3 regions of the Parafrankia sp. Ea1.12 genome follow, and region 3 is predicted to be linked to each of the others. Evidence: predicted binding sites of a transcription regulator. Region 3 holds the regulator's gene; each other region holds the start of a gene.
The links. The regulator LexA, encoded in region 3, represses DNA repair genes until DNA is damaged. The targets are predictions, from matches to a motif close to CGAACNNNNGTTCG.
Positions count from the first base shown of each region.

Region 1: FMEAI12_RS05595 (HNH endonuclease signature motif containing protein) is a predicted target of LexA. The motif match lies at 8,600-8,613, and genes of this name have one in related genera.
Region 2: FMEAI12_RS14165 (DUF222 domain-containing protein) is a predicted target of LexA. The motif match lies at 7,967-7,980, and genes of this name have one in related genera.

Region 1 is NZ_UBIZ01000181.1:1,104-11,643, reverse strand. It holds gene FMEAI12_RS05635 (DUF2064 domain-containing protein) at 1-626, shown strand, start outside; gene FMEAI12_RS05630 (class I SAM-dependent methyltransferase) at 623-1,327, shown strand; gene FMEAI12_RS05625 (hypothetical protein) at 1,254-1,787, opposite strand; gene FMEAI12_RS05620 (molybdopterin-dependent oxidoreductase) at 1,784-2,983, opposite strand; gene FMEAI12_RS05615 (glycosyltransferase 87 family protein) at 3,096-4,601, shown strand; gene nhaA (Na+/H+ antiporter NhaA) at 4,744-6,084, shown strand; gene FMEAI12_RS05605 (LacI family DNA-binding transcriptional regulator) at 6,168-7,205, shown strand; gene FMEAI12_RS05600 (SDR family NAD(P)-dependent oxidoreductase) at 7,389-8,159, shown strand; gene FMEAI12_RS05595 (HNH endonuclease signature motif containing protein) at 8,791-10,071, shown strand.
Region 2 is NZ_UBIZ01000288.1:18,827-29,366, forward strand. It holds gene moaA (GTP 3',8-cyclase MoaA) at 1-762, shown strand, start outside; gene FMEAI12_RS14135 (molybdenum cofactor guanylyltransferase) at 759-1,412, shown strand; gene FMEAI12_RS14140 (DUF6457 domain-containing protein) at 1,412-1,771, shown strand; gene FMEAI12_RS14145 (hypothetical protein) at 1,782-2,216, opposite strand; gene FMEAI12_RS14150 (hypothetical protein) at 2,620-3,285, shown strand; gene FMEAI12_RS14155 (AAA family ATPase) at 3,288-5,696, shown strand; gene FMEAI12_RS14160 (MFS transporter) at 6,135-7,799, opposite strand; gene FMEAI12_RS14165 (DUF222 domain-containing protein) at 8,127-8,657, shown strand; gene FMEAI12_RS14170 (acyl-CoA carboxylase subunit beta) at 8,910-10,313, opposite strand; gene FMEAI12_RS14175 (beta-ketoacyl-ACP synthase II) at 10,493-10,540, opposite strand, start outside.
Region 3 is NZ_UBIZ01000160.1:680-11,219, forward strand. It holds gene nrdR (transcriptional regulator NrdR) at 1-256, opposite strand, end outside; gene FMEAI12_RS04365 (LysM peptidoglycan-binding domain-containing protein) at 647-895, opposite strand; gene lexA (transcriptional repressor LexA) at 1,820-2,572, shown strand; gene hflX (GTPase HflX) at 2,688-4,190, opposite strand; gene dapF (diaminopimelate epimerase) at 4,476-5,369, opposite strand; gene FMEAI12_RS04385 (EAL domain-containing protein) at 5,396-6,451, opposite strand; gene miaA (tRNA (adenosine(37)-N6)-dimethylallyltransferase MiaA) at 6,553-7,509, opposite strand; gene FMEAI12_RS04395 (hypothetical protein) at 7,506-8,291, opposite strand; gene miaB (tRNA (N6-isopentenyl adenosine(37)-C2)-methylthiotransferase MiaB) at 8,288-9,775, opposite strand; gene FMEAI12_RS04405 (amino acid ABC transporter ATP-binding protein) at 10,287-10,540, shown strand, end outside.

The DNA of each region.
Region 1 (10,540 bases), on a different contig from region 3:
GCCGGGTCAAGACCAGACTCACCCCGCCGTACAGCCCGGTGCAGGCCGCCCGGCTGGCGGCCGCGGCCCTCGCCGACACCCTCGACGCGGTCGCCGGCGCCTGCCGTTCGCTGGGCGCCCGGCCGATGGTCGTCCTCGACGGCGAGCCCGGCCCCTGGCTGCCGCCGGGGTTCACCGTCGTAGCCCAGGCCACCGGCTCCTTCGACACCCGGCTGGCGGCGGCCTTCGACGCCGTCCGCGGGCAGCCCGCCCTGCTGATCGGGATGGACACTCCGCAGATCGGCCAGGACGAGCTGGTCGCGGCCCTGCTGGAGCTGCGCGCCGGCGCGGACGCCGTCCTCGGGCGGGCCCTCGACGGCGGCTGGTGGGCGCTGGGACTGCGCGCCTCGGCCGGTGGCCTCGTGCGGGGAGTGGCGACGTCCACACCGGACACCGGCGCCTGCCAGCTCGCCCGGCTGCGCGCGGCGGGGTTGGGCGTGGTCGAGCTGCCCGTCCTACGGGACGTCGACACCGCCGCGGACGTGGCCCCGGTGGCGGCGCTTGCTCCCGGCGGGCGGTTCGCGGCCGCCGTCCACGAGCTGCGGCTGTGCCCCGGTGTCGCGGCGAGACCGGCGGGGGAGCGGTGACCACCCACTCGACCAGGGAACGTCCGCATGCTCGCGGGGTCTACGAGGCGGCCCTGCGCGCACCGGGCCACGGGCTGTGGGCCTCGCACCCCGGCGGGCGCCGCCCGCTGCCGCTGGACCTGTGGCTCGGCGGGCTCGCCCCGGGCGACGAGACGCTGGTCGACGGCTGCGCCGGCCCGACGCTCGACGTCGGCTGCGGCCCCGGGCGCATCACCGCGGCGCTCGCCCGCCGCGGCGTGCGGGCGCTCGGTATCGACATCGCCGCCGGTGCGGTCGCGCTGGCCCGCCGGGCGGGGGCGGCCGCGATGTGCCTGGACGTCTTCGGCCCCGTGCCGGGCAGCGGCCACTGGCGCGAGATCGTGCTGGCGGACGGCAACATCGGCATCGGCGGCGATCCCGCGCGGCTGCTGCTCCGGGCGGCGGAGCTGCTCGCCGCCGGCGGCAGGATCCTGGTCGAGGTCGACGGCCCCGGACGGCCGACGGAGTGCTACTGGACCACGTTGGAGACCGCCGCCCTCGCCAGCGCGCCGTTCCGCTGGGCCGCCGTGGGAGTGGACGGCATCGGCCCGCTGGCGGCCGAGGCCGGGCTCACCGTGACCGAGGTGCGGCAGCGGGCGAGTCGGTACGTCACATGCCTCGAGCCGGTCCAGTCCGTCGGGACCGCCGTGACCGCCGGGACCGCCGTCGCCGGAACACCATGATGACCGTGGCGGCGGCCCAGACCGCCCCGAGCACGATCAGCAGGTTCCGCCCGTAGGGCAGCGCGTCGACCGTCGCGTTGCCGGGGGTGCCGCCGTAGCCCCGCCAGAGCGGCAGGCTCGCCGCCGCCACCGAGCCCGAGACGATCAGCGCACCCTGGACCACCGCCCGGTACGGACCCGGGACGGCGCGGCTCAGCAGCAGCCCGACCAGCGCGACCGCAGGCACCAGCAGCACGTCGTGGGCCAGGACGCCGGCGATCAGCCACCGCAGGGAGTTGTGCGGATTGGTGGCCCGTGTCTCGCTCAGCAGTCCGTCGATCCCGTAGCCGAGTGCCGCGAGCCCGCCGAGCGCCGTCAGCGCCACCGCAAGCCGCGTGAGGCCGCCGCCTCGCCTCGGAGCGGCTCCGGCTCCGGCTCCGGCCCCGGCCTCGGCAGCGTCGTCGGCGTCGTGGCCGGTCACAGCATCACCACCCGGTGCACCCACTTTGTCTGCAGGACTCCCGGCCGGTTCGGCGCGATCAGCCGCGCCGGATAGCCGTGGTCGAGGTCGAGCGGCTCGCCGCCGAGCCGGGTCGCGAGCAGCGTCCTGGGATCACGCGCGTGCGGCGGGTCGACCTCGCTGGCCCGGTAGCCGCCACGGGTTTCCAGGGACTCGACCCGCACCGTCGCGCCGGCCGGTATCCCGGCCCGTTCCAACAGGTCGACGAGCCGTACCCCCGTCCACGTCGCGTCGGCCGCCCACCCCTCGACACAGGTGATCGGCAGATCCACCGTCGCCCGGCTCAGCGCGAAGAGCTCGGCCGCGGACAGGGTGAACGGCCGCGGGCCGCCGACCGTCAGTCGGTAGCCGGGGTCGCGGGCCAGGGCGAGCACGCCGGCCGCGACCGCCGTCCGGTTCACCGGCAGGTGCTGCGGCCCGAGATCGGGCCGGCGCGGCGCGAGCAGCACCGTGCCACCCAGGCCCGGGACGAACTGTCCCGCGGTCGTCGCCGTGATCACACCGGCCGCGGTGCCCACGGCGAGGCCGAACCCGCGCCGCGACAGCCCGTCGCCGGCCGGCTCGGGCTGGCTCACACGGTCGGTGAGTCCCGCGCGCCTGGCCCGCCCGCGCCCCACGTTGGCCCGGACGACCGCGATCTTCGTGGCGATGTGCACGACCAGCGCGCCGATCGTGATCCAGGCGACCCAGTAGTGCGTGACGGTGAAGAAGAAGCGGAACGGATACCACTGGGCGATGTTCGCGATGCCCGTCGCGAGCTGGAAGATCGCCCCGGCGATCAGCGGGATGATGGTGATCCGCTCCAGGGCGTGCGCGACGGTGCGCACCGGCGGCCACTCCCACAACCGCGGGTAGACCGTCCACAGCTTCGCCAGCAGCAGCGGAACGGACGCGAGCCCGGTGGCGACGTGCACGCCCTGAGTGAGCCGGTAGAGCCACGCCGGCCGGGACGGCCACTGCAGCCAGCCCGGCGGATGCTGCATGAAGTGCGAGACCAGTCCGGTGGCGAACGCCGTGCCGAACGCGACCCCGAGCCAGATGCCGAGCAGCGAGGCCAGCCGCGGGTCGTGCAGGCGGCTGCTGAAGGCGCCGGGACGGAACGGCCCGCGGCGCAGCCGCTCCGGTGGCGCCGGCAGCTCGCGGTCGATGAGATCCACGCGCGCACCGTAGGCACGCCGGCCCGCCGTGGCCGCTGATCATCTCCTTACGATTCGAGGATGTCGCGCGCCGGTCGTCCCGGGCGGGTCTGAGCGTGGGCACGCTGGCCCCATGGCCGTCAGCCCCCACCGCACCCGAGACGACGCGATCCGTCTCGGCGGCCCAGCGCGGGACGAGGGGCCGGTGCCGGCTGCCGCCGACCCGCCGGGCGCCGGGCGCCGATGGCTGGCTGTGGCGGTCGTCCTGCTGGCCGGCGCGCTCGCCACCGAGTGTGCCGTGATCGCGCAGCCCGGGCCCCTGCCCGGCGGGCCGGCCGTCCTCTACCTGGCTCTCGGCTGGTGGGCGCTGGCTCTGGCCGCGGTGGCCGCCCTCGTCCGGGCCGCGCCCCGACGCGGTGTCACCGCCGTGCTGCTGGTCGGCGCGGTGGCCGTGCACCTCCTCGCCCTCACCTCCGGACCGCGGATGAGTGACGACCTCTACCGCTACGCCTGGGACGGCAAGGTCTCCGCCGCGGGCATCGACCCGTACCACCACGCGACCAACTCCGCGGAGCTGGCCGGGCTCCGCGACAGCTGGCTGTGGCCCGACCCGGTGGGCTGTGCCGCCCTCGGCCGCGGCTCCGGCTGCACGCGGATCAACTACCCGACCGCGCACACGATCTACCCGCCGGTGGCCCAGGCGTACTTCGTGGCCGTCCACCACCTGCCCGGGCCGCCGCGGGAGAACAAGATCCAGCTCTATGCCGCGGTGCTGTCGCTGCTGCTGACCGGCCTGCTGATCCGGGTGCTGCCGCGGTTCGGCCACCATCCCGGCCTGGCCGCGGCCTACGCCTGGGGGCCCTCGGCCGGGATCGACATCGGCATGGACGGCCATGTCGACGTCCTGGCCGTGATCTTCGCTGTCGCGGCGCTGGCGCTGCTCGCGCGGCCCGGTGCGCGTCCACGCCCGCGCCCGCGCCCGACCACCCGGACGGCGGCGGCCGGCGCGCTGCTCGGCGCCGCGGTGGCGGTGAAGCTCTACCCGGCGCTGCTGCTGCCCGCCGCCGCCCGGCGGCGCCCCGTGGCCGTCCTCGGCGCGGCGGCCGCGGTCGTCGGCCTGTCCTATCTGCCGCACGTGGCGGTCGTGGGAACGGACGTGGTCGGCTTCCTGCCGAAGTACCTGTCGGTCGAGGGCTACGCGCAGGGACACCGCTTCCTCCTGCTGGGCCTGCTGGGTCTGACCGGGACGGCGGCGAAGGTGGCCGCGGGCGCCGTGCTCGCCGGCGTCGTCCTCGCGGTGTGGCGCTCGGAGCCCGCCCGCCTGCCGGTGGAGCGTGGCGCGCTGTGGCTGGTGGGGGCGGCCTTCCTCGTCGCGACTCCGGCCCAGCCCTGGTACGGGGTGCTGCTGGTCGCGCTCGCCGTCCTCGCCGGCCGGCTCGAATGGGCGGCGGTCGCCGTCGGCCCGTATGTGCTGTACATGGCGCTGTTCCGGGACCTGGCCGTCGAGGACGTCTACGTCCGGCCCGGCGGCTACGTCCTGGGCGCCGCCGCGGTCGCGCTGACCGCCGCGGTCCGCCGGATCCGGGCTCGATCCAGCGGCGCGCCCGGTTGGCCGGCAGCGTCGCGGTGCGCTCGGTAGGATCGGTCCCGGTGTGCCGGGAAGTCTGGTCGGCGAGGTGGCGCGTCGCGCCCTCACAGCCAGGGACGACCGGTTCAGGATGGTCACCCTTCGTGAGGTCGGGGCGGCGCCGCGCGACCGCGCCGACCGAGGAGACCAGCCGATGCCGAGCGTTCCCCCAGCCCCCGCGCCCGGCCCTGCCTCGGGCTCCGGCTCGTCGGTGTCCCGGCCGCGGCTGCTGGCCCGGCCGACCTGGCCGCAGGCACGGTACGTCGCCCGGGTCCTGCGCAGTGAGACGGTCGGCGGCCTGCTGTTGCTCGCGGGCGCCGTGGTGGCGCTGGTCTGGGCGAACTCACCGTGGCGGGACGCCTATGCCACCGTCGTCCACACCGGCGTGGGCCCCGCGTCCCTGCACCTGCATCTGGACCTGGAGCACTGGGCCGCCGACGGGCTGCTCGCGATCTTCTTCTTCGTGGTGGGCCTCGAGCTCAAACGCGAGTTCGTCCTCGGCGATCTGAGATCACCGAGCCGCGCGGCGCTGCCCATCGTGGCCGCCCTTGGCGGGATGCTCGTGCCCGCGCTCATCTACACGCTGGTCAACGGCCTGGCCGTGGACGGCTCCCCCGAGGGCTGGGCGGTGCCGACGGCCACCGACATCGCCTTCGCGGTCGCGGTGCTGGCGATCATCACGACGCATCTGCCGGCGGCGCTGCGGTCGTTCCTGCTGACGCTGGCGGTGGTCGACGACCTGCTCGCGATCGTGATCATCGCCGTGTTCTTCACCGACCGGCTCAGCCCCGCGCCGCTGGCGGGCTCCCTCGCGGTCATCGCGGTGTTCGCGCTGCTGGTGAACCGCGGCGTCACCCGCTGGTGGCTGCTCATCCCGCTCGCGCTCGTCGCCTGGGCCCTCATGCACACCTCGGGGGTGCACGCGACCATCGCCGGGGTACTGCTGGGGTTCGCCGTGCCGGCCCGCCCTCGCTCCGGCGAGCACGCCGGGATGTCCGAGCGGTTCGAACACGCCTGGCGTCCCGTCTCGGCGGGCGTCGCGGTTCCGGTGTTCGCGTTGATGGCCGCCGGGGTCTCGCTCGCGGGCGGCGGCGTCGGCGCCGCGCTGGCCGATCCGGCCGGCCTGGGTGTGGTGATGGGTCTGCTGCTGGGCAAGCCAATCGGGGTGATGGGTGCCACCGTCCTGCTCGCCCGGTTCACCCGGGCCGAGCTGGACCCCGACCTGTCCTGGTGGGATGTCGCCGGCGTCGCCGTGCTCGCCGGAGTCGGGTTCACTGTCTCCCTGCTCATCGGCGAGCTGGCCTTCGGCGCCGACACAGCGGAGAACGATCACGTCAAGGCCGCCATCCTGATCGGCTCGCTGGCCTCGGCACTGCTCGCCTCGATCGTGCTGCGGGCGCGTAACCGGGTGTACCGCCGGCTGGCGGAGCGGGAGGCCGTCGACCGCGACGCCGACGGCATCCCCGACGTCTTCCAGGAACCGACCGTCGGCTGAGGCCATCGAGATGGCCAACGCCAACCGTGGGGAGATCCGGACGACAATCGGGGGAAGGGCCAGGGACGACCGGAGGGGGCGCGATGGCCGGGACGGACGTTCCGAGCGTGAAGGACGTCGCGGCGCACGCCGGGGTGTCGCTGGGCACGGTGTCGAACGTGCTCAACCGGCCGGAGCTGGTCGCCCGGCCCACCCGGGAACGGGTGCTCGCCTCGATCGCCACCCTCGGCTTCGTCCGCAACGAGTCCGCGCGGCAACTGCGGGCCGGCGGCAGCCGGCTGCTCGCCTACGTGGTGCCCGACACCGCCAATCCCGTCTTCGCCGACGTCGGCGCCGGTGTCCAGGAGGTCGCGGATCGCGCCGAGCTGGCGGTGTTCCTGTGTAACAGCGGCGAGGAGTCCCGCCGGCAGGCGACCTACCTGAGCCTGCTCGAACAGCAGCGCGTCGAGGGAGTCCTTCTCACTCCGGTGGGCGAGGTCGACGAGCCCCTGGTGTCGCTGGCGCGGCGGGGGACACCGGTCGTGCTCGTCGACCGCGCCGGCGGGCCGGGGATCTGTTCGGTGACGGTCGACGACGTGGCCGGCGGTGAGCTCGCCGTGTCCCATCTGCTAGACAGTGGCCACACCCGGATCGCCTTCGTCGGAGGCCCGGGTCAGTGGCGGGTCGCCGACCGGCTCGCCGGCGCCCGCCGCGGCCTGCTGCACGCCGGTGCCGACCCGGACAGCCTGCTGCGGGTCGACACCCGCGGCGCCGACGTCGCCGCCGGCCGCCGGGCCGGGGAACGACTGGCCGGTCTGTCCGGCAGCGGACGTCCCACGGCCGTGCTCTGCGCCAACGACATGGTCGCCCTCGGCCTGTTGCAGCAGGTGACGCGGCTCGGCCTGCGCGTCCCCGACGATCTCGCCGTGGCCGGCTACGAGGACATCGAGCTCGCCGCCGTGGCGGCGGTTCCGCTGACCTCCGTGGCGCGGCCGCGCCAGCTGCTGGGACGTACCGCCGCCGAGCTGCTGCTGGCGGAGACGCGCGACCGCGCGGGACATGAGCACAGCCAGGTCGTGCTGGCACCCGAGCTGGTGGTCCGGGCGTCCACCGGGCGCCGGCCGGCGGACGTCGTCGCCTGAACACCGCCAAAGGGCCCGAGCGCCGGCGGGTGGCGTGCGGCGGCCGGGAGCAGTGGCATCGGCGTGCCACCGGCGTGCGCGGCGGCACGGTCCGCGCTGGCTCGCCGTCGACCTCGTCCACGGGGGTGACCCGCTCCATGCGAGCGGCCGATCGGCGAGACTCGCACGGTGGCAGACGACACGATGAAGACACCTGACCAGCTCTTCGACCTCACCGGACGGGTCGCCGTCGTGACCGGCGGCAGCCGGGGGATCGGCCGCGCGGTGGCCGGGGGGCTCGCCGCGGCCGGCGCCGACGTCGTCGTCGCCAGCCGCAAGATCGAGGCCTGCCAGGCCGCGGCCGCCGAGATCGAGGCCGAGACCGGTCGGCGGGCGCTTCCCGTCGCCTGCCACGTCGGCCGGTGGGACGACTGCGACCGCCTCGCCGACGCGGTCTACGACAGGTTCGGCCGCTGCGACGTCCTGGTGAACAACGCAGGGATGTCCCCCGTCTACGACACCCTCACCTCGGTGACCCAGGAGCTCTACGACAAGGTCCACGCGGTGAACGCGGGCGGCCCGTTCCGGCTGAGCGCCCTCGTGGGATCGAGGATGGCGGCCGGCGACGGCGGGTCGATCATCAACGTGACGACGGCGGGTTCGTTGCGCCCCAACGCGAGCGATCTCCCCTACGCCATGGCGAAGGCGGCCCTCAACGCCCTGACTCTCGGGCTGGCCGGCGCGTGGTCGCCCAAGGTACGCGCGAACCTGGTGCTTCCCGGCGCGTTCGACACCGACATAACCAAGGCCTGGGGCCCGGACGCGAAGCGCCTGGCCGGCGAGATGAATCCGATGAAGCGGATTGGGGCACCCGGAGACATGGTCGGCGTCTGCGTCTTCCTGGCGAGCGCTGCGGCCAGCTATGTGAACGGCGCGCAGATCCTCGTCGACGGCGGCCTCTTCCGGACTCTCTGACCGTGCGTTCCGGCCCGGCACCCGTCGGGCCGGAACGCTGGAGCGGTAGCAGGGCGTCCTCTACCGCGTGGGTCTTCACGGCGATCACGGTGGACGGAAAACCGAACTCGTCGGCGGCGCATCATATCGAGCGTGGCATCGCCCGCGCACCCGACGATGTACGCAAGGATTTCCGACGGCTGCCTGCCGGTGAGTCAGCAGACTCCTAGCGCCTTCGGGAATCGATCACTATTTTAAAATTAATGTTCAGTGTCTCGCTCTCGGGAGCCCTGAGACATCTCGAAGGTATCACGAGTGGCGTCGTAGTCAAGGCTCGAGGAAATCTGTCGATACCATTTTTGCGACCACGCGAGATTGCCTGATGGATATGCAGGATTGCGTGAACTTGGCGTGGTCTCTCTCTCGAGTCACTTGTTCTCCCCGCCCGCCAGCCATAGCGTCGAACGCACGTTCGATCCCAACGGTTTGATGGATAGGCGGTGACACCGTGACCTCTGTTCCCGGCTCGAGGTGTGGTGCGTCGCCGCGTGGGCGACGCACCGTCGCTCACGCGCCCGGTACCAGGACCGGTTCTGCTGCCACATCCGCCGGGTCAGCCCGCCGGCCCGTACTCGGAGATGAGGCTGCCACCGTGACCGGAAGGCCGACGGCGCACTCGGCCGGCCCAGAAGAAGACGCGGGGGAGACGGGCGGCGGCCTCCTTGCCCGCGAGGCGCTCGACATGAAGGCAGGCGATCTGCTCAGGGAGATCTCTCGTGTCGTGCGCGTGATCGCGGCTGGCCACGCGGGTCTGTTGACCCTGCTGGCTCAGTTCGCAGCCCTCCGGCTCCCGCCGGGCGCCGGGCAGTCGCTGATGTCCGACGAGTTCGTACCAGAAGAGGTAGCCGCCGCGATGGCGGTCTCGCCCCAGTCGGCCACGGCCCAGATGGCGTTCGCCTGCACGGTCACCCGGCGTCTCCCGGCCGCGGTCGACGCACTCAGGGCGGGAGTTCTGGATCTCCAACGGCTGCACGCACTGGAGAAGGCGGTGCACCCGCTTGACGATCGCGCCGCGGGCGAGGTCGAGGCGTGTGTGCTCGCCGGAGGAGCGCGACCGAACCGGCGTGCCTTCACCGATGCCTGCCGGCGCGCCGTGGCCAAGGTCGACCCGCAGGGGGCGGCGGACCGGGCGGAGACCCGGCGCAAGGACCGGCGGGTGTGGGTCTCGCCCGACGAGGACGGGACAAGCTCGCTCGGCGCCGTCCTTCCCGCGGAGGACGCCGAGGCCTGCTACCGGCGGATCGATCAGGCTGCCCGCTCCATCAGCGACAACAGGTCCGTGGGGGATGACCGGACCCGCGACCAGATTCGTGCCGACGTGCTGGTCGACCTGCTCACGGGCCGAGGCAGCCACGCCGCGCCGATGCCGTGCGAGATTCAGGTCGTCGTACCTGTGACGACCCTGATCGGCCTGTCCGACGACCCCGGAGAGATTCCGGGGTACGGCCCGATCCCCGCTCGAATCGCCAGAGAGATGGCCGACCGGCCCGGCTCGACCTGGCGGCGGATTCTGACCGATTCACAAGGGCGTCTGGTCGAGGTCGCCGACCGGCGTCTCCCTAACACCGCGCAGGTCCGCCATGTTCGCGCCCGCAACCGAACCTGCGTTTTCACGGGCTGCACCCGACCCTCACAGCGCACCGACACCGATCACACCATACCTTTCTCCGAGGACGGGCGGACCCTCACCAGGAACCTCGGCCCGCTGTGCCGCCGACACCACCGGATGAAACATCGCGGCCATTGGAAAGTCACCCAACCAGAGGAAGGGACCTTCGTGTGGGTCAGCCCTCTCGGGCGAACCAGCATCACCAACCCCCACACATATCTCGAAGTCGATACGCGCGTAGGAAGAGAAAATGGGGTGCATTAATTTTGAGGTACGGGTTATCGGATACGACGTGTCGACGGACCGTGCGGAGCATCGCGCGGGCCTCCGTGTCCGGTGGACCGCTTCGCGGGCTTCCTCCTTGAACTGGGAGATCGTCTCCAGGTCGTCGATGCGGCACGGCGCGAGCAGACGCACCTGCTCGCCGCCGATCGTCACGCTTTGCTCCCGTCCCAGTCCAGCCATCAAGATCTCTCCAGGAAGGCTGGCGCACGCCTGGGACCTGGGCAGGGTTGCCGTCCCGGCGCAGGGGAGGGTAAGAGCTCGTGACGGCGGTGACGGGAGGCGTGGTGTAGTGATAGCTTCCTCTCACCGAAAAGAATCTTCTTCTCATCCAGTGAGAATCGAATGGGGTGGGCGGCCAGGAGTCGGGTGGTGTGTAGGAGCCCTGCCGGCCGCCGATGACTGGTGCGTCGTACGCTCCGCCGTCCGCGCCGGGTCCTCCGCCGCCGGG
Region 2 (10,540 bases), on a different contig from region 3:
CCGGGGCTGGTGCGCCTGGTCGAGCGGATGGCGGCGCTCTCGCCCCGGCCCGAGCTCTCGCTCACCACCAACGGCCTGCGCCTGGCCGGCCTGGCCGGCCCGCTCGCCGCCGCCGGCCTGGACCGCGTCAACGTCTCCCTGGACACGCTTCGCCCGGAGCGCTTCGCCCGGATCACCCGCCGGAACCGGCTCGACGACGTCCTGGCCGGCCTCGCCGCCGCGGCCGACGCCGGGCTGATCCCGGTGAAGGTGAACGCGGTGCTCCTCCGTGGCCTGAACGACGACGAGGCCGCGCCGCTGCTGCGCTGGTGCCTCGCGCGCGGCTACGAGCTGCGCTTCATCGAACAGATGCCGCTGGACGCCCAGCACGGCTGGCGCCGCACCGAGATGATCACGGCCGGCGAGATCCTGACCCGGCTGGAGGCGGAGTTCGTCCTGACCGCGTTGCCGGGACGGGGGAGCGCACCCGCAGAGCTGTTCGCCGTCGACGGGGGGCCGGGCACCGTCGGGGTGATCGGCTCGGTGTCCGCGCCGTTCTGCGCGGCCTGCGACCGGGTCCGGCTCACCGCGGACGGGCAGGTCCGCAACTGCCTGTTCGCCCGGGACGAATCCGACCTGCGCGGCCCGATGCGGTCCGGCGCCACCGACGACGACCTCGCCGACCGCTGGGTCCGCGCGGTGTGGGGGAAACACGCCGGCCACGGCATCGACACGCCGGGCTTCCACCAGCCGGCCCGGCCGATGTCGGCGATCGGCGGGTGACGTCACTCTCGCCGTCGCCGTCGGGGGAGCTGGGCGAACCGTGGGACGCACTGGTCCTCGCCGGCGGCCACTCCCGGCGGCTCGGCGGCCAGGACAAGGCCAGCGCCGTTGTCGGTGGCCTGCGGCTGCTGGACAGGGTGCTCGCCGCCGCCGGCGCGGCCGAGCGGATCGTCATCGTCGGGCCGCCGCGCCCGGCCCGGCCCGGTTCCCGGTCGGTCCGCTGGACCCGCGAGGACCCGCCGGGCGGCGGGCCGGTCGCCGCCATCGCCGCCGGGCTGCGGCTCGTCGAGGCCCCGCTGGTAGCGGTACTCGCGGTCGACCTGCCCTTCATCGGCGCCGCGGAGCTCGCCGACCTTCTCGGATCGCTGCGCGGCGAGCCACCGGGTCACCGTGACGCCGACGTGGCGGTGCTGGCCGATCCGGCGGGCCGGCCGCAGTACCTTGCGGCGGCCTGGGGCACCGCCGCGCTGCGCGCCGCCCTGCCGGCGGACCCGGCGGGCCGCTCGGTGCGCTCGCTGCTGGCCGGGCGGGATGTGCGGACCGTCCCCGCCACCGCCGACGCCTGCCTTGACTGCGACGACCCGGCGTCGCTGGCGGCGGCCCGGGCCCGGGCGGTCCCCGGAACGCACGGCTCGGGCACGATGCCCTGATGACAGACGACAACGAGGCGGGCGGGCCCTCGGCGGCCGAGCGCCCCGCAGGCACTGGTGCGGCGGCCGCACCCGGGGCGGCCGGTGGCGAGGCTCAGCGTCTCGGCGATGTTCTGGACGAGTGGGTGAGCCGGGCGAGCACCGCGCTCGGCCTGGAACCCGGTTCCGTGGACGCCACGCTCATCCTCGACCTCGCCCGGGATGTCGCCCACGGCGTCGCGCGCCCCGCCGCCCCGCTGACGGGGTTCCTGGTCGGGCTGGCCGCCGGCCGCCGTGGCGGCAGCGCCGCCGACGTCCGAGCCGCCGCGGACACGGTGCTGGCCCTCCTACCCGAGCACGACTCCAGGCACGACGGCTAGTGCACGACGGCTAGTGCATGCGGACGGGGCCGGTCTCGTCCAGGTAGCCGCGCATGTCGATGGCCATCGTGTGGACGTCCTCGGCGTCTGGTTCGGGGACCTCCTCGGCGTCGTCGCGGGGGTAGCCGAAGGTGAGGCGCGGCAGCATCTGGGTGGGGGCGTCGACGAGCCCGGGCGCGGCCTCGATCAGCCCGGACTCCCAGTCGAGCTCGCGGCCGCTCAGCGGGCCGGAGGGCAGGTTCCGCGCGGCCGGTGACGTCGTGACGATCACGTAGTCCAGCACGCCGAGAGCGGCGATGACGACGAGGGCCGGCAGCGCCGCGAGTGGGCGCCACACCGTCAGGCCAACCATCACGAACACGGCCACCACGGTCAGGCCGCCGACGATGTGCCTGCGCACCGGGGGTAGCGCTGGAACCTTGCGGCCGCGCCGGTAATGCGCCATGCACCACAGTGTGCCCCCGTCGCCGGAACTGTCCAGACGGTGGGGTGTTGTCAACCGCCCGACTGGCGGCAGACAGAGACGCGACGCAGGGTGGAACCCGACGTCGGAAGCGAACCGGGGGAGCCGGCCGTGACAGCGGAGGGTACCCGCAATGCCTCTTTCCGGTGAAGGCTCTTCGGCGGTGCGCCGGAATGAGTCACACTTACCGTGGGAAATGAGAGATCCATGGCCCGACCCGCCGGTCAACGGTGTATCCATGGCCCGGTGTCGCACCATGGGATCGACCTCGCGAGGCTGGAGGATCGCCGTGGAGGTTACAAGTCGTGGCCGCTGGCCGCGACCGCTGCCACGACCCCGGCCAGGGTCGAGGCCGAGGTCAGCCCCGGTACTGGCCGTCGCCGCGGTGGTGGCGCTGCTCGTCCTGATCTCCGGGTGCGGGGCGTCTAGTTACGACTATGTGACGAACAAAGATGACGGCGCGTTCCTGAAGGTGCCGGCGGCCTGGACGTATCAGGAGATGCCCGGGCCGGCCCTGTTCGGCATCGACGCCCGCAATGTGAGCCCCGAGATGTTGCGCGGCCTGATGTCACGCGAGTGGGTCGTCGGGCTGGATGCCGCCGAGAAGTTCGACGAGACCAGTCTGTTCGTTCCCGACGCGCCGCTGCCGAAGGGCTTCGTCCAGGTTCGGCATCTTCTTCCGGAGGAGGCCAATGCGGTCTCCACGAACGACCTGCGCAACTTCGTGGTCACCGTCGACGACGCGGTCGCGGCGCAGGAGGAGGCCGTCCGCCAGGACCCGTACGGCGCGCGCCTCGCGCCCAGCTTCCTGCTCCTGGCCGACGAGAAGGTGGCGCAGGACAGCGGCGTCCACGGCGTGCACCTGATCTACCAGGTCGCCACCGCGGCCGGGCTGGTCACCATCGACCAGACCAGCCTGCTGGATCAGAACCAGACCGTGCTCTACCAGCTCGTCCTGGCCTGTTCAGCGCTCTGCTACACCCAGCACGGGGGGCAGATCGGCGAGGTCACGGGCTCGTTCACCATCAAGCCGACGGACCGAGGGCAGTAGGCATGAGCGCAACCGACCGGGCGACCAGTTCGGGTTCCTCCGCGCCCGCGGGGGAGACCACCGCGGGCGACGCCGCTTCCGACTCCTCGACCGCGCCGCGCCGACGTCCCGCGGCGCTGTGGGACAGAACCAAGTTCCTGCTCCTGCTCGGCGCGCTCTTCGCCTTCGTGGTCGCGGCGGACGTCTCCGGCAACCCGCTGATGACCTGGGGCGACGCGTTCCGCATCCAGTCGCGGTCGAGCTGGTGGATCCTGGCCCTGTTCGGGCTCGAGGTGGTCCACCAGATCCACATCTTCCTCGGCGAGCGGTCGTCGCGGTACTACGTGTTCTGGACGGACAAGATGTTCGGCCGCGCCGAGCGCCGGCTGCTGCGCTTCAACGACTGGAACCGGTACCGGGCCAGCCGGGCACTGAAGGTCGTGGCCGCGTTCGCGCTGTTCCTGTTCGTCTACGCGCGCATCGTCGACCAGTCCATCTTCGAGGCGACGGTCGGCCTGCCCGGCGCGGCGTGGAAGGCCATCCCGCTCGTCCTGCAGATGGTGCTGCTGCTGGTGGTCGTCGTCGGGCAGTTCGTCGCCATCTTCTGGTTCCTCTCCAAGGGCGGCGTCGAGGTCTACTTCCCCGAGGACATCAAGACCCGCTTCGCCGACGTCTGGGGCCAGGACCACGTCGTCAGCCGGGTCCAGGAGAACGTCTTCTACCTGGAGCGCCCCGAGGAGATCGAGGACAGGGGCGGTTACGTCCCCGGCGGCATTCTGCTGTGGGGCCCGCCCGGCACGGGCAAGACGCTGATCGCCGAGGCGGTGGCCGGCGAGACGGGCAAGCCCTACGTCTTCGTCGACCCGGGCGCCTTCTCTGCGATGTTCATGGGCGTCGGCATCATGAAGGTGAAGTCGCTGTTCCGCAAGCTGCGCAAGCTGTCACTGCGCTACGGCGGCGTGATCGTCTTCTTCGACGAGGCCGACACGCTCGGCAACCGTGGTCAGCTCGCCGGTGGCTTCAGCGGCGGCGGCAAGCTCGGCGCGGGAGCGGCGGCCTTCTCCACCGGGCACAACCCGTTCGGCGTGCCGGTGGGCGCGGAGTCCGTGGACGCCTGCAACGGCTTCTCCTACCTGGACTCGTTCGCCCGGGCCCAGATCGCCCGCGACCACGCCCAGCGCGAGAACTTCGTCATGGGCGGGGGGATGGGCGGGTCCGGTGCCGACGGGACCCTGCAGGCCCTGCTCACCGAGATGTCCGGCCTGAAGAAGCCCCGCGGATTCCTCAACCGGATCGTCCGGCGGACCCTCGGCATGCGTCCGAAGCCGCCGCCGAAGTACCGCATCCTGGTGATGATGGCGACGAACATGCCCCAGTCGCTGGACGAGGCGCTGCTGCGGCCCGGGCGCATCGACCGCATCTACAAGGTCGGCTACCCCAGCAAGGAGGGCCGGATCCGGACCTTCGAGGGCTACCTGGCCAAGGTGCGCCACGAGCTGACCCCGGACCAGGTCGAGCGCCTCGCCATCATGAGCCCGGAGGCCACCGGCGCCACGATCAAGGACACGGTGAACGAGGCGCTGGTGCAGGCCGTCAAGGACGGCCGCGAGATCATCACCTGGCAGGACATGCTGCGGGCCCGGGTGGTCAAGGAGTACGGCCTCGCCGACGACCACGAGCACATCGCCCGCGAGCGGCACAGCATCGCGCTGCACGAGGCCTGCCACGCCGTCGTCGCCTACCGCACCCAGCGCGGACGGGTCATCGACCTGGCGACCATCGAGCGGCGTGGCGGAGTCGGCGGGTTCGTCGCGCACGTCGCGGTCGAGGACCGCATGTTCATGTGGAAGTCGGAGATCGAGGTCCAGGTGATGGTCTCCCTCGCCTCGCTCGCCGGCGAGCGGATGTTCTTCGACGGCGACAACACCGTGGGTGTCGGTGGTGACCTGCGCAGCGCCACCCTGCTGGTGTCGAGCAACATCTCCTCGGCCGCGATGGGCGAGACGCTCGCGTCCCGGCTGAGCATGATCGAGCACCAGATGGGCCAGGCGTCCATCGACTCGGACCGGCCCTTCGGTGAGCAGGTCGAGGCCAAGCTGCGGGAGATCTACGCCCGCACCGAGGCCGTCCTGTCCGCGAACCGGCGTGAGGTGCTGTCCCTCACCCATGCGCTGGAGACCCACAAGACGATCACCGGCGAGGACGTCGAGGCCATCATGGAGGGGACGGTCGGCCCGACGGTCGACGGCCGCCGCTACATGGAACCGGGGTTCATGGCCGTCGCGGAGGACTACCACCGCTCGGCGGTTCAGGCACACCGCGGGATGCACCACGACGATCTCCGGGAGCTTCCCGAACTCGGCCGGGCAGCCGCCCGCGGGGCGCCCCCCGTGCCACGGGCACTCCCGGAGGGCCCCTCCACCGCCAACTGACGTCGCCGCCGCCCCGCCACGGGCACTGGCCGGGCGGTGCCGATCGGTGTCGGTGTTCGGTGGTGTCGGGCGGTGTCGGTGCCGGTCGGAGCCCTGGCCGCGCGCCTACTCGCCTTTTGGTTTTCTTCTCGCCGTTTTGTAGCCAGATTCGGCGGAATCCGGCCCGAAACGGCGAGAAGGGCGCCAAAGGGCGAGCGGGTTCCCTCGATATTCGGGGTGTTTTGCCCGATAGGTGGCGGTCTGGGTAGTCCCGTGGTCGGGGCAGTCCCGCGGTGATGAGGCCGCCTTCGCCTCCTGCGCGGGCGAGACCGCGTGGACGGCTGGTCTCCTCGCGTTCAATCTACGACCCCCGACCTCGGACCCCGACCCGTGATCTCGGACCCCCGAGCCGTGATCTCCGAGCCCCGAGCCGTGATCTCCGAGCCCCGGCGCGGGGTGTCAGACGTCCTGGAGAGCCGGCCCGCGCTGCGGTGCGGCCGCCGCGCTCAGAACACCCGCGACCGGGTTACCGAGCACGGTGTCGGTCGGCGCGGACGCAGTTGGGTCATCCGACATCGCGGTGCCTCCCGCCGTGCCAGCGTCGCCCACTGTGCCAGCGTCGCCTGCCGTGCCAGCGCGGTGTGTGGGGCCGGCGGTGAGCGCTGTGTCAGCGTCTCCTGCTGCGTCAGCGTCGCTCACTGTGCCAGCGATGAGAGTGGTGCCACCGGTGAGCGTTGTGTCCGCGTCGAGCGCGGTGCCTTCTGCGGTGACGATGCCTGTGGCGAGTGGCGGGTCGACGCCTGGCGCGGCCGGTGGTCCGGGGCTGGCCGCGGCCGCCGGGACAGCCTGCGCGCGCGCCGCCTGGCTGCGCAGGGACACCGCCGCGAAGGCGGATCCGGCCAACGCCGCCACGCCGGCCATCGCCAGGCCGGCCCGCGCACCGAACGTCTCGGACACCCAGCCCGCGATCGGGCCGCCGACCGGGGTCGAGCCGAGGAACGCCACCGACCACAGGGCCATCACCCGGCCACGCATCTCCGGTGCCGCGGAGAGTTGCACGGTCGCGTTGCCGGTGGAGATGAACGCGACGCTCGCCGCGCCGACCACCACGAGCGCGGCGACCTCCAGCGCCAGCACCGGGGCCGCGGCTGCTACCAGGGTGACCACGCCGAACACCCCGGAGGTGACCGCCAGGGCCGGGATCCCCACCCGCCGGTGCCGGGCGACGACCAGGCCACCGGCCACGGCCCCCGCACCCATCGCGCCGGTGAGAAGGCTGTACGTCGCGGCCGACCCGGCAAAGGTCTCACGTGCCACGAGCGGCAGCACGACCTGGAACTCGTAGGACAACGCTCCGATCACGGCCATCATGAGCAGCGGGATCCGCAGGCTCGGCGTCCGCATCGCGTAGGCGAGCCCGGAGCGCACCTGCCCCGGTGCCCGCGGCACGGGACGTCGGCGCACCAGCGCCGCGGTGTCGATCCGCTGCAGCGCGATGACCACGGCGACGAACGAGGCGCCGTTCAGCAGGAAACAGCCGCTGGTGCCTACCAGGCTGATGAGGATGCCGGCGATGCCCGGCCCGACGACCCGGGCCGCGTTCATGGTCACCGAGTTCAGCGTGACGGCGTTGGGCAGGAACTCCGACCCCACCATCTCCTGGACGAAGCTCTGCCGCGCCGGGTTGTCCACCGCGCTGGTCATCCCGATCGCCGCCGCGACGGCGGCGACCATCCACAGCTGGGCCGTGCCCGTCAGGTCCAGGACGCCGAGCAGGACGGCGAGGGAACCGAGAATGATCTGGGTGGTGATCAGGAGCCTGCGGGTGTTCGAGCGGTCGGCGATCAGCCCGCCGTAGGCGCCGAACAGCAGCACGGGCAGGAACTGGGCCGCGGTGACGAGCCCGAGTTCGGTGCCGGACGCGCCGAGCGACAGCACCAGCCAGCCCAGGGCGATCATCTGCATCCAGGTCCCGCAGAGCGAGACCACCTGACCGCCGAGGAAGAGGCGGAAGTTCGGTACCTGTAGGGCGGCGAAGGTGCCTGTGGACGACAGCGCCCGGGTGCCTGCCTCCTCCGCGCCTCCTGCGCTCGTCCTCGACGTGACCTGGTCCGAACGACTCATGCGGTGCACCTCCGAGGTTCACAACACGCCCCGGCCGATATTTATTTCGCGCAGCTAAGTATTTCGTGGGCGGGTGGGAACGAGGGTGGAGCAGGGTGGCTCGGGGTCGCGGATCGGTCATGTATCCGGGCCGCGGCTTGGTGGCTGGGTGATGATGCCCTAGCATTCGAACATGTGTTCGACAGTCTCGGTGTGGCCGGGTGGGCAGGCGCTGCCCGCAGGCGGGGCAGGGGCCGCCGGTAGGGCAGGCCCCGTCGGCAGGGCCTGCGGAGGTGGCGGGCGCGTGGGGTGGCGCCGCACACGGGGCGTTCAGTGAGTGGAGTGCGGGTGTCGGACAAGGAGGCGGCTGTGAAGGATCTCGACGCGCAGGTGGCCCGGCTGGCGGCCGTGGATCCCGGAGAGGTGCCGGACGCCGAGCTCGCCCTGCTGGTGATGGACGTGCGCCGGCTCGTCGACGCCACCGACGCCTGCTGGGTCCGTCTGCTCGCGGAGTTCGACCGGCGCGAGCTGTGGAACCTCGACGGTGCCCGGTCGGCGGCCGCCTGGCTGCGCCGGGAGTGCAGGCTTGTCCACCCCACGACGACCTCGGCGCTTACGGTGGCGCGCGCGCTGCGATCCCTGCCGGTGACCGCGGAGGCCTTCCGGACGGGCACGATCAGCTTCGACCACGTCCGCGCCATCGCCCCCGCGCTGGAGGCCGCGCGCGGCGAGCTCGCGCGCAGCGCCGACCCGATCTTCGCCCGCGCGGCCCTGTGGATGAACCCCCGTCAGATGGGCAACGTCGTCCGGACGTGGATCCGCCTGGCCGAGTCGGAGAGCCCACGTCTCCCGGGCGGGTCTGAGCCCCCTGGGTCGTGACGGGCCCACTGCGCCGGGCGGGCCCACTGCGCCGGGCGGGCCCGGTGGGCCGCGACGGCGTCCGGTGGCGAGGCCCGGGAGCACGGGCCGGAGGGCGACAGCCCCGAGATGAGACGTGGCGGCCGGGGGAGTCCAGAGACTCGCCCGGCCGCCACGTCTCGAAGTCCAGCGCCGCTGAAGTCCAGCATCGTCGAGGGCCGGAGCCGTCGAGGGCCGGCGCCCCGGCCGGCGGGCCGGGCGGAGCGGGAGGAACTACAGAGGGATGTTGCCGTGAACGTTCTTGTCCACCCGGGCCGCGGCGACCGCGTCGGCGAGCGCGGCCGCGACCGCCCCGCGGGTCGTCGCCGGTGTGACAACCGCGTCCACCACGCCCAGCTCCACCGCGCGGTCGATCCCGCCGACGGTGCGGACGTGCTCCTCGGCCAGCTCGGCCATCACGTCCGGGCGGCGCTGGGCGGGCACCTCGGCCAGCTGCCGGCGGTGCAGGATGCCGACCGCGGCCTCCGCCCCCATGACCGCGAGCTGCGCGGTCGGCCACGCGTAGACCGCGGTCGCGCCCAGGCAGCGGGCGTTCATCGCGATGTACGCGCCGCCGTAGGCCTTGCGGGTGACGACGGTGACCCGGGGCACGGTGCACTCGGAGAAGGCGTAGAGCAGTTTCGCGCCGCGCCGGACCACACCCTCCCACTCCTGGCCCACGCCGGGCAGGTAGCCGGGGACGTCGACGAGCACCACGAGCGGGATCCCGAACGAGTCGCACATCCGCACGAACCGCGAGGCCTTCTCCGCCGAGAGCGCGTCGAGGCAGCCACCGCGGCGCAGCGGGTTGTTCGCCACCACGCCGACCGTCCGCCCGCCGAGGCGGCCGAGGGCCGTGACGATGTTGCGAGCCCACTTGGGGTGCAGCTCGACGACCTCGTCGTCGAGCAGGCCGGCGACGAGCGGTCGCACGTCGTAGGCGCGGCGGGGGTTCTCCGGCAGCAGATCGCCGAGCTCACGCTCGGCGACGTGGCCGATGGAGCCCTGGTCGGCCAGCAGCGCGGTGATCGCGCGGGTCCGGTCGAACGCGGCGTCGTCGGTGTCGCAGGCGAGGTGGACGACACCGCTGCGGGTCGAGTGGACCTCGGGGCCGCCGAGGCTGTCGGCCGTGCACTCCTCGCCGGTCACCGAGCGGACGACGTCCGGGCCGGTGACGAAGACCTTCGCGTCGGGCCCGGTGATGACCAGGTCGGTGAGCGCCGGGCCGTAGGCGGCGCCGCCGGCCGCGGCCCCGAGGACCAGCGAGATCTGTGGCACCCGTCCCGAGGCGCGGACCGTCGCGGCGAACACCCGGCCGACGCCGTCGAGCGAGGCCACACCCTCCTGCAGGCGGGCGCCCCCGGAGTGCCAGATACCGATCACGGGGCAGCTCATCCGGACGGCCGACTCGATCGCGTGCACGATGCGCGCGCAGCCGTCCCGGCCCATCGCGCCGCCCTGGACCGTGGGGTCGGTGGCGAAGGCGACGACCTCGTTGCCGTCGACGAGGCCCTGGCCGGCCACGACACCCGAACCGTCGGCGGAGGCGAACAGCGAGAGCGTGTCCGGGTCGAAGAAGCGGCTCAGCCGCGAGACGGGAGTTCGGGAATCGGTGCGGTCGATGGTGGACAGACTCACCGTAGGTCTCCTTGGTTGAGCGGTATCAGCCTGCTCCTGCGCAGATGGCGGCCCCGGTGCGGCCACCGTGAGGTGTTTCCTGGCCGGGGCTTGGATCCCGGCGAACCGTCCCGGCGCCCCCGGGCGTGCCGCCGCCGCGGCGGCGGCACGGTCTTCCCTCGGGGCGCCGGGCGTGCGTCCTACACCGTGAACGCGAGACAGACGTCGTGCCCACCGAACCCGAACGA
Region 3 (10,540 bases):
CCGCCAGCAGCGCCAGATCGTCCGACCGGACGGGGCGACCCTGGCACGCCTTGCGCACTCCCACGATCACCTTCGCGCGGCTGAAGGGCTCGGTGGCCCCGCTGCGCTTACGGACCCGCAAGGAGGCCTCCTCCATGGTCGTGAACCGACGGCCACAGGCCGGACACGACCGCCGGCGCCGGATCGCGGCGCCTTCCTCGGCCTCCCTGCTGTCGACGACACGGCTGTCGGGATGCCGGCAGAAAGGGCACCGCATGGTCCGCTCCCCTCCACCCCGGGCAGGCTGACACTGCCGCCCGCGGGGTGCGTCCGACTGGGTTCCGTCACCTCGACCGGCGGCCCTGCGGACAGACGGTCAAGGCCCTGTGGATTACCTGTGTAACAACCTGTGGATGACTTGCGGTGCTGCAACTACAAGATGTTGTGTCCACCGTAGCGCACACCCCCGACAGATCCGACACCGGCCCCTCCGGCGCATGTGGTCCTCAGGTGTGTTCTCGCCAGCCCGCGCCGGGGCCACGACAGGCGGTGACACCAGCCGGACGTGCCCTCGGTGGGGCAGCCGCAACACCTGACGCACCGAAAGCCCCGGGCATGCCGGGCCGCCGAGCTATCGGGGCATCGGGGCCGCAGCAGGAAAGCCGGGTCAGGGGAGCCGGAGCTCCTGACCGGGCATGAGCGTCACCGTGTCGAGGCCGTTCAGGGTCATGAGCCCGCGGACGGTGTCGCGGGTGTCGGCCTCGGGGGCGGCCTCGTGGGCGATCTCCCAGAGTGTCTCCCCGGACCGCACGACGTGCGTCCGGTAGCTCACCGGGACGCCGGTGAACGCCTGTGACGCCGTCACCAGCACCAACGAGAAGACAAGGCCGAGGAGCGTGCTCGCCAGCGCCACCACGACGATGCGGCCGCGCCTGGTCAGCCGCAGCGGCGGCCGCGCACCCGGCCTCCCCCGCCCACCGGCCCGCGACCGGGACCGGGACCCGGCCCGAGGTCGAGGTCGAGCTTCAGGCCGGGCGTGGGGCTGAGGCCGGGGACGCTGGGGCTGGGACTGCCCACTCGGCCCAGGACGCGGCCCGGGCGCCGCGGCGGCCGACCCGGCCGCGACCAGCCCGACGGCTGCCTCACGCCACCACATGCCGGGCATCTCGATGACGGACGCCCCGGATCGCCGCTCACCGCCCCGCCTGGACTCACCGGGCGGCACCGTGGCGGCCGGAGCAGCCCCCGAGAGACCACATCGGGCGCCACGAGAGCGAACCGGGCGCCCTACCGGCACGCGGCCCATGCCGCGCACCGCCACCCCCCGCACCCCGCGGCCACGGACGGCGACTCCGCCCACCGCGGCTCCACGCACGCCGCGCGCCCCCCGCGCACCCGTCGCGACCTGCGCACCCTGCCGCAGCGCGCAGCTGCGAGACACCGGGTGACCCCGCCGAACTGACGCATTCCCACCGGCCGCACCGCCACCGTCGGTCATGCCAACCTCCCAGGCGCGAACACTCGTTCGATCGAACGCCTGAGCGATTCTTACACGGCCGCCACGCACACTTCCCCCGACACGCTCGAACAGACGTTTGAGATTCGGCGACCGGCCGACTACCGTCAAGGACGATCAGTTGTGGACGATCGTGCGAGATGAACCGAGCACGAAGGACCCTGCCAAACCGATCAGCCGAACCGATCAAAAGTTACTAATCGGACAAAGCATTGGAACGACCGGGTGGGTGTTGGCGGAGCCGGGCCGTCGACCACCCGGTCCTTGGCAGCCGCCGGTGGCACCATCCGCCGCGCGGAAGCATCGACAGGAGAGCGGTAAGCGATGACCAGCCAGGAACGGGGTACCCGCCGAGGTGACACCCGTGGCAACGTCCGGGATTTTCCCGACAGCCCCGCGGACGCCTCGGGCCTGACGCAGCGGCAGAAGAAGGTGCTCGAGGTCATCCGGTCCGCGGTGGAGCGGCGTGGATACCCGCCGAGCGTCCGGGAGATCGGCGAGGCTGTCGGCCTGACCAGCACCAGCAGCGTGGCACACCAGCTCAAGGTGCTGCAGGAGAAGGGGTTCCTCCGGCGCGACCCGAACCGGCCGCGGGCGATGGAGGTGCTTCCGATCGGCGGCGCGAAGGCCGGCGGGCGTTCCCGCGCGGGTGCCGCGGCGGCGGCCGGCGCACCCGCCGAGACCACGGCGCTGGAGGCCGGCACGCCCACCTACGTCCCCCTGGTGGGGCGGATCGCCGCCGGTGGGCCGATCCTCGCCGAGCAGGCGATCGAGGACGTCTACCCGCTGCCGAAGGAGATCGTCGGCGAGGGAACTCTGTTCCTGCTCAAGGTGGTCGGCCAGTCGATGATCAATGCCGCCATCTGTGACGGCGACTTCGTCGTCGTCCGGCAGCAGCCGGTGGCGGACAACGGCGAGATCGTCGCGGCGATGATCGATGGGGAGGCCACGGTCAAGCGGTTCCGGCAGCGCGACGGCCGGGTGTGGCTGGCGCCGGAGAACCCGGCATTCTCCGACATCCCGGCCGAGGACGCGACCATCCTCGGCCGCATCGTGGCGGTGATGCGCCGGGTCTGATCCCCGGCACGCGGCCGGCACCGGGCAGGCCGGGCACCGGTCAGACGTCAGGCGTCTGACCGGTGCGGTGTTCAGCTCGCGGTGTTCCGTCGGGGCTGGTGTTCAGGCAGGGCCGTCAGGCGCGGAACGGCTCCAGCTCGGCGGCCAGGCCCACGGGCACGCGCGCGGCGACCTCGGTGCCCTTGCCGGTGTGCTCAACTCGAAGCACCTCGCCGATCTGGTGGATGCGGGAGACGAGATCGCCCCGGGTGTAGGGCACCAGCAGGGACATCTCGACCTCCGGGTGCGGTATCCGCGCCGAGAGCGCCTCCACCAGCTCCTGCAGCCCCGCCCCGGACCGCGCCGAGACGAAGATGGCGTCCGGCACCGCCTGACGCAGGACGGCGAGCGTGGTCGGGTCGACCGCGTCCACCTTGTTGACCACGATGAGCTCGGGCACCCCGGCCGCGTCGATCTCGGCGAGCACCTCGCGCACGGCCGAGATCTGCCCCATCGGGTCCGGGGCCGAACCGTCGACGACGTGCAGGACGAGGTCGGCGTCCACCACCTCCTCGAGCGTCGAGCGGAACGCCTCGACGATCTGGTGCGGCAGGTGGCGCACGAAGCCGACCGTGTCGGCCAGGGTGAAGATCCGGCCGTCGGGCAGCGTGGCCCGGCGCACCGTCGGGTCGAGGGTCGCGAACAGCGCGTCCTCGACCAGTACGCCCGCCCCGGTCAGTCGGTTGAGCAGCGACGACTTGCCGGCGTTGGTGTAGCCGGCGATCGCGACGGCGGGAACGGCACCGCGGCGGCGTGACGACCTCTTGGTCGCCCGGACGGTGGCCATCCCGGTGAGCTCTCGGCGCAGCTTGGTGATGCGCGCGCGCAGCCGGCGACGGTCCGTCTCGATCTTCGTCTCACCGGGGCCACGGGTACCGATCGGCGCCCGGCCGCCGCTGGCGGCCTGCCGGGACATCGACTCACCCCAGCCGCGCAGCCTCGGCAGCATGTACTGCAGCTGGGCGAGCTCGACCTGCGCCTTGCCCTCGCGCGACGTCGCGTGCTGGGCGAAGATGTCGAGGATCAGCGCCGTCCGGTCGATCACCTTGACCTTGACGACCTCCTCGAGCTGGCGCAGCTGGCCGGGGGTCAGCTCGCCGTCGCAGATCACCGTGTCCGCGCCGGTCGCCAGTACGATCTCGGCGAGCTCCTTGGCCTTGCCGGAGCCCACGAAGGTCGCTGCGTCGGGCCTGTCCCGGCGCTGCACGAGCGCGTCGAGCACGACCGAGCCGGCGGTGGTGGCGAGCGCGGCCAGCTCCGCCATGGACGCCTCGGCCTCGACCTGCGAGCCCGACGTCCACACCCCGATCAGAACGACCTGTTCCAGCCGGAGCTGGCGGTACTCGACCTCGGTGACGTCCTCGAGCTCGGTGGTGAGGCCCGGGACACGGCGCAGCGCGCCACGGTCCTCCAGGTCGAGCCCGTCGCCCTCCTCGTCGAAGAACGAGAACCCGTCGGCCTCGGCCAGGGCGAGCGCGGTGCCGGCGCGACCGTCACGACCCTCGTGGCCGTCGTTTTCGCCCGAGTGCAGTTTCAGATGCCGGGTGGACGCCACAGCGGCGTCAGCGCGAAGACTCATACCATCCGTTCTCAACGCGGCACGGTGACCGCGTCATTCCAGTCCGCCCCGGCCGGGACGGCACTCTTTCGCCCCATCAGCCGGGTTCGCCCGGCCGATGAAACACCGTCATCCCCAGGGTGACACGGCGTACCCGCGATCGCGAACCCTTTACCGGACGGCGCCCGCCACCGGACGACATCGGCGGACCTGAGTCGGGCACCCGGCCCGACGCCCGGGCGCACCCACGCGCTACGGGTCCCCGAGGGAGATCGAGGGACTTCGCCCTGCCTGCCCCGGCCGCGCTCAGCCGGCCCCGACAACGCTCGGACGCCGCTCGCCCGCGGGAGCCGCCGGGCCGAAGCCACCCGCCGCGCGCAGCCAGTCGGGACGAAGGACACCGTCCGACACCAGCACGGCCGGGCCACTGAGCAGGACGGTCGACTCCCGCCAGCCGACGGTCAGCCGCCCGCCGGGGAGGTCGACCTCGACCTCTGCGGGCGGCCCATCGCCATTGCGGGCCGCCCAGGCCACAGCGACGGCACACGCGCCGGTGCCGCAGGACGCGGTCTCACCGACGCCCCGCTCGAAGACCCGCATGGCGACCCCGTCCGGAGCCGGGACGACGACCTCGACATTCACGCCCTCGGGGAAGGCGGCGGCCGGATAGGCCGGCGCGCGCAGATCCAGGCGCGCCAGGCCGGCCGGGTCGAGGTCGTCGGCGAAGCAGACCGCGTGCGGGTTCCCCATCGAGACCGGCACGGCGGCGAACTCCCGCCCGGCGACCGTGACCGGCACCGGGCCGGCGGCCAGCTCGGGCGGTCCCATCTCGACGGTGACGTCGCCGCCCGTCGGCACCTCGACCGCCCGCAGGCCGGCCCGGGTGGCGATGACGAGACGGCCGGGCGCGGCGTAACCCGCGTCGACGAGATAGCGGGCGAACACCCGGATCCCGTTGCCGCACATCTCGGCGATCGACCCGTCGGCGTTGCGATAGTCCATGAACCAGCGGGCGGCCGCACTGTCGCCGGCGGCGGGCTCGGCCGCGGTCAACACGACCCGCAGCACCCCGTCGGCGCCGATGCCGGTGCCCCGGTGGCACAGCGCCCGCACCAGCTCGGGGCTGAGATCGAGCTCGCCGTCGGCATCCGGCAGGATGACGAAGTCGTTACCCGTTCCGTGTCCCTTGACGAAGCGCACGCCGCGATCGTACGGCCGCGGCGGGCTCACCCCGCGGCAGCCGCCCGCGAACGGTCCCCTCGCCCCGAACCACCCGGATACGCGGTACCTCCTGACTGCGCGGTACCTCCCGAACGCGTCGGCTGGGCGGGACGTCCCTGCGGGTCGCCAGGACGCCCGTACTGGTCGCCGGGACGTCCAGGCCGAGGGCCAGGGCGGCCGGGGGTGGCGCCGGACCACCCGGGCTGGCTCGCCGGCCGGAAGCCGGGCTCGGCCCGGGTCTCAGCGGACGGCTTGTACCACCTGTCCGGCCGGCCGCGGCCGAGCGCGATCATGCGGGCGTCCTCCACCGGTACCGGCGGGCAGAAGAGCGGCCCGGACACCCGGTCGCAGTCCAGCCTGCCGACCCGGTCCGCCAGCACCGCGGTGTCGACGTCCTCGGCGACGACGACCATGCGCCGCCGATGCGCCACGCCCACCAGGGAGGCGAAGGCCGCCTCGCCCTCCATGTCGCGGATCGTCGCCCGCAGGAACTGCCCGTCGATCCGCACCAGGTCCAGCGGGAGCACGTCGAGGGTGGACAACGAGCCGTACCACGTGCCGAACGCGTCGACGCCCACCGCGACGCCGAGGTCCCGCAGCCGCGCCAGCAGGCGGGGCAGCGCGGGAGGCGCGAACGCCAGCGTGTCCTCGGTGAACTGCAGGCCGACGGCGCCCGCCGGCAGCGACCGCCCCAGCACCAGCCGCTCCACCTCGGCGAGGAACTCCGGGCGGGCGAGATGACGGCCGTCGATGCGCACCCACAGCCGCGGCGGGCGGACGGAGGTCCCCGCGGCCATCCGGTGCCAGGTCCGCGCCTCCGTGACCGCCATCCGCAGCACCCACTGGTGTACCTGGCCGACCAGTCCGGCGGCCTCGGCGACGCGCATGAAGGCCGCCGGGCCGAGCAGCCCGAACTCGGCGTGCGCCCAGCGGGGCCGCGCCTGCATCCCCGGGACGGAGCCGTTACGAAGGTCGACGTCCGGCTGGTAGTGCAGGCGTAGCGAACCGTCGTCGAACGAGGCGTACAGCGCGGGAACCAGGGCAAGGTCGAGCGCGGTCACGTCGAACTCTCCAGACGCCGGGATGGGCCGGGACCCGGGCCGACGGGTCAGGCGAAGGTCCCGCGGCGCTGGGCCGGCCACACGTCAGAGCGAACCCGATATCAGAGCGAACCCACCAGACGTCGTACCTCGGCGAGCGCCGCGGCGACATCCGGAAATTCCAGCCAGGATATCCGCGGATCACGCCGGAACCAGGATCTTTGCCGACGAGCGAAGCGCCTGGTGGCCGTTGTTGTGGCCTGTTTGGCCGCGTCCATGGAGTCCATTGCTCCGTCGAGGACGGCCAGGACCTGCGCGTATCCGAGGGCACGCGAGGCGGTCCGCCCGTCGCGCAGCCCCGCCTCCGCGAGCGCCGCGACCTCGTCGACGAAGCCCGCGCGCCACATCAGCTCCACCCGGTCGGCGATCCGCGTGTCCAGGTCCGGGCGGTCCACGCCGACCTGAACGACGTCATAAATCGATCGATATCCGGGCAAAGTTGCCTCGAATGTGCCGGTGAGCTCGACGACCTCGAGCGCCCGCACGATCCGCCGCCCGTTGCCGGGCAGGATCGCCGCGGCGGCGGTCGGCGCCAGCCCCGTCAGCCGCTCGTGCAGCGGCCCCGGCCCGACCTCGGCGAGCTCGCGCTCGAGCCGGGCGCGGACGGCCGGGTCGGTGCCGGGAAATGACAAATCGTCCAGAACCGCCCGCACGTACAGGCCAGATCCGCCGACCAGGATCGGCACCCGGCCGGCGGCGAGCAGGCCGCTGACGACCCGCCGGGCGTCGGCCTGGTAGCTGGCGACGTCCGCGGCGCGGGTGATCTCCCAGACGTCCAGCAGATGGTGGGGCACGCCGCGGCGCTCGACCATCGGGATCTTCGCCGTGCCGATGTCCATGCCCCGGTAGAGCTGCATCGAGTCGGCGTTGACGATCTCCCCACCGAGCTCGAGGGCGATCTCGACCGCCAGGTCGCTCTTACCGGCGCCGGTCGGGCCGACGACCGCGATGACCGGCCCGGCCTGATCGGCTCGGGTGGCACCGTTGGTCAGGCCGGCGCCGTCACGGGACGCGGTCACCGGCCGCTCTGCGCGGTGGCCCGCTTCTCCTGCCGGTCGCCCCGGGTGCCGTCCGCGCGCTCCCATCCGACGACCAGGTAGCCGACCCCGAACGGGGCGTCGTCGTAGCGGACCAGGCTCGTCCAGGAGCGGGCCGGGTCGCCCGGCGTCGCGCGGCGCAGCGCGCCGGCGAGGACCTGCCAGGACGCCCGGCCCGGCGCGAGCAGGTCGGCCGCGAGCGCGGGATCGAGGGCGAGCAGCGCCGTGACGTCCAGCGTGGCGAGCGCGGCGGAGACCGAGGCGTCGTGCGCGGCGGCCCGCGGGTCCAGGCTGCCGGGGGCCTTCACCGTCCGCCGGGCACTCCCGTCGCCCATGATCAGCAGGGCGAGCCGGGACCCGTCCGCCTCCGCGGTGGCCACGAGGTCGGCGCCGATCGCGGCGGCCGCCGCCGGCCCGGTCGCCGCCGGCACCCCGCGGGCCGAGCACCGCCCGGCCCAGCCCGCCTCACGCAGCAGCCAGGCTCCGATGGTGAGCGACAGCGGGAGCACGGCCGGACCCGTGCCCGACGCACCGAGCGAGAAGCTCAGGTCGACCCCGAACCCGGCCAGCGAGCCGACGGCCGACCCGGCGTAGTGGGCGTCCGCGGCATCGTCGCCGACGACCACGATGTGGTCCGGGGCGAGGGCGCACAGCCGGGCGACGGCCGCGCTGGCATGGTCGCGGACCTCGACCGGGTCCACCCCGGCGACCTGCGGGACCAGCAGCGGCGGATGCGGGCAGACAGCCGCGGCGACCAGGGTCACCGCGCGGCGGGGGCGCTCGGGCGCAGCTGCGGCATCCCCAGAGAGACCGCGGGGCGGTCCTCCGGGCTCGGGGTGTCGCCGGCGATGGCGCGGCCGGCGGCCCAGGCATCACCGGCGCGGGTCCGGCGGTGGGTGAGCAGCGGGCCGTCCGCCGTCAGGTGGTGCGGCGCGCCCCTGGTCACCACGGTCTCCACGACGTCGCCCGGCCGGACGAGCCCCTCCTGCGCATGCGGCCCGGTCACCAGCAGGTGGACGAGGCGGCCGTCGCGGGCGCGTCCGGAGAGGCGGCCGGTGGCGGAGTCCTTGCGCCCCTCCCCCTCTGCCACGACGATCTCGACCCGGCGCCCGACCTGCGCCCGGTTCTCCGCCCACGACATCTCGTCCTGCAGGCTCGCGAGCCGCCCGTAGCGCTCGGAGACCACCGCGGGATCGACGGCGCCGTCCATCTCGGCCGCGGGCGTGCCGGGACGCGGGGAGTACTTGAAGGTGAACGCCCCGGCGAAACGCGCGGTACGGACGACGTCCAGGGTGTCGGCGAAGTCGGCCTCGGTCTCACCCGGGAATCCGACGATGATGTCGGTGGTGATCGCGGCGTCCGGCATGGCCGCGCGGACCCGCTCGACGATGCCGAGGAAACGCTCCCGGCGGTAGCTGCGCCGCATCCGGCGCAGCACCACGTCCGACCCCGACTGCAGCGGCATGTGCAGCTGTGGGCACACGTTCGGCGTCTGCGCCATCGCCTCGATGACGTCGTCGGTGAAATCGCGCGGATGCGGTGAGGTGAAACGGACCCGCTCCAGCCCCTCGACCCGGCCGCACGCGCGCAGCAGCTTCGCGAACGCGCCCGGGTCGCCCAGTGAGCGCCCGTAGGAGTTCACGTTCTGGCCGAGCAGCGTTATCTCCAGCGCGCCCTCGGCGACCAGCGCCTCCACCTCGGCGAGCACGTCGCCGGGACGCCGGTCGCGCTCACCGCCGCGCAGGCTCGGCACGATGCAGAAGGTGCAGGTGTTGTCGCAGCCCACACTGATGCTGACCCACGCCGAGTGATGGCTGGCCCGGCGGGCCGGCAGGCTGCTCGGGAAGACCTCGAGCGCCTCGGCGATCTCCACCTGGGCGGCGGAGTTGTGCCGGGCCCGCTCGAGCAGCACCGGCAGCCGATGGATGTTGTGGGTGCCGAACACGACGTCGACCCAGGGCGCGCGATCCAGGATCACCGACCGGTCCTTCTGCGCGAGGCAGCCACCCACCGCGATCTGCATCGCCGGGTTGCTCTTCTTCGCCGGGTACAGATGACCGAGGTTTCCGTACAACCGGTTGTCGGCGTTCTCACGGACAGCGCAGGTGTTGAACACGACGACGTCGGCGTCGGACCCCTCCGAGGCCGGAACGTAGCCGGCGGACTCGAGAAGGCCGGCGAGCCGTTCGGAGTCGTGCACGTTCATCTGACAGCCGAACGTCCGGACCTGGTAGCTACGGCCGCTCACCCACCCAGCCTACGGCCCGCACCCGGACACCGTTCGACACGCCGGGATCGACTCCTTCGAACCTCGTCCTTCGCGTCAAGCGCAGGGACCGGCGCGGCACGTGCGCTCGCGGCAGGCTCGGCAGGCAGGGCCCGGGGGCACGAGTCGAGCCGGCGGGCCGACCAGGCCAGGCGGGCCGACCGGGCCGACGCACGGCTGGACCGATGAGGCCGACCAGCACCTGCCGCGCCCACACACGCCCGTGTGCTTCACCCCGGAACGTGCCGGACGTGTCGGGACCGCCACCGGGTGCGCCGCGTCCGTGGTACATCCTGTTCCTGACAGGTAAAACCACCGAGCGAACACCGCCATTGCGGATGATCGGGGCGTAGCATTCGAAAATGTTCACGACCATGATGCGATGGCCGGAACCCGTTCAGGCCCGTCCGTCCCGCAGTTCCGGTCGATCGCGTGTCTCCGTTGGCGCCGCGCCCATCCGCCTCCCGTCGATCACAAGAGCCGGGAGGGCGACATGCCGCTGGTGACCTTGGAAGGCGTCAGCAAGTCCTTCGGGAAGAACCGTGTCCTGAATGACATCAACCTGACGGTCGAGGCCGGCGAGGTCGTGTGCGTCATCGGCCCCTCCGGTTCGGGAAAGTCGACGCTGTGCCGGTGCGTCAACCGCCTGGAGACCATCGACGAGGGCCGCATCACCTTCGACGGCCGGCCGCTGCCCGCCGAGGGCCGGGAGCTGGCCCGCATGCGCGCCCAGGTCGGCATGGTGTT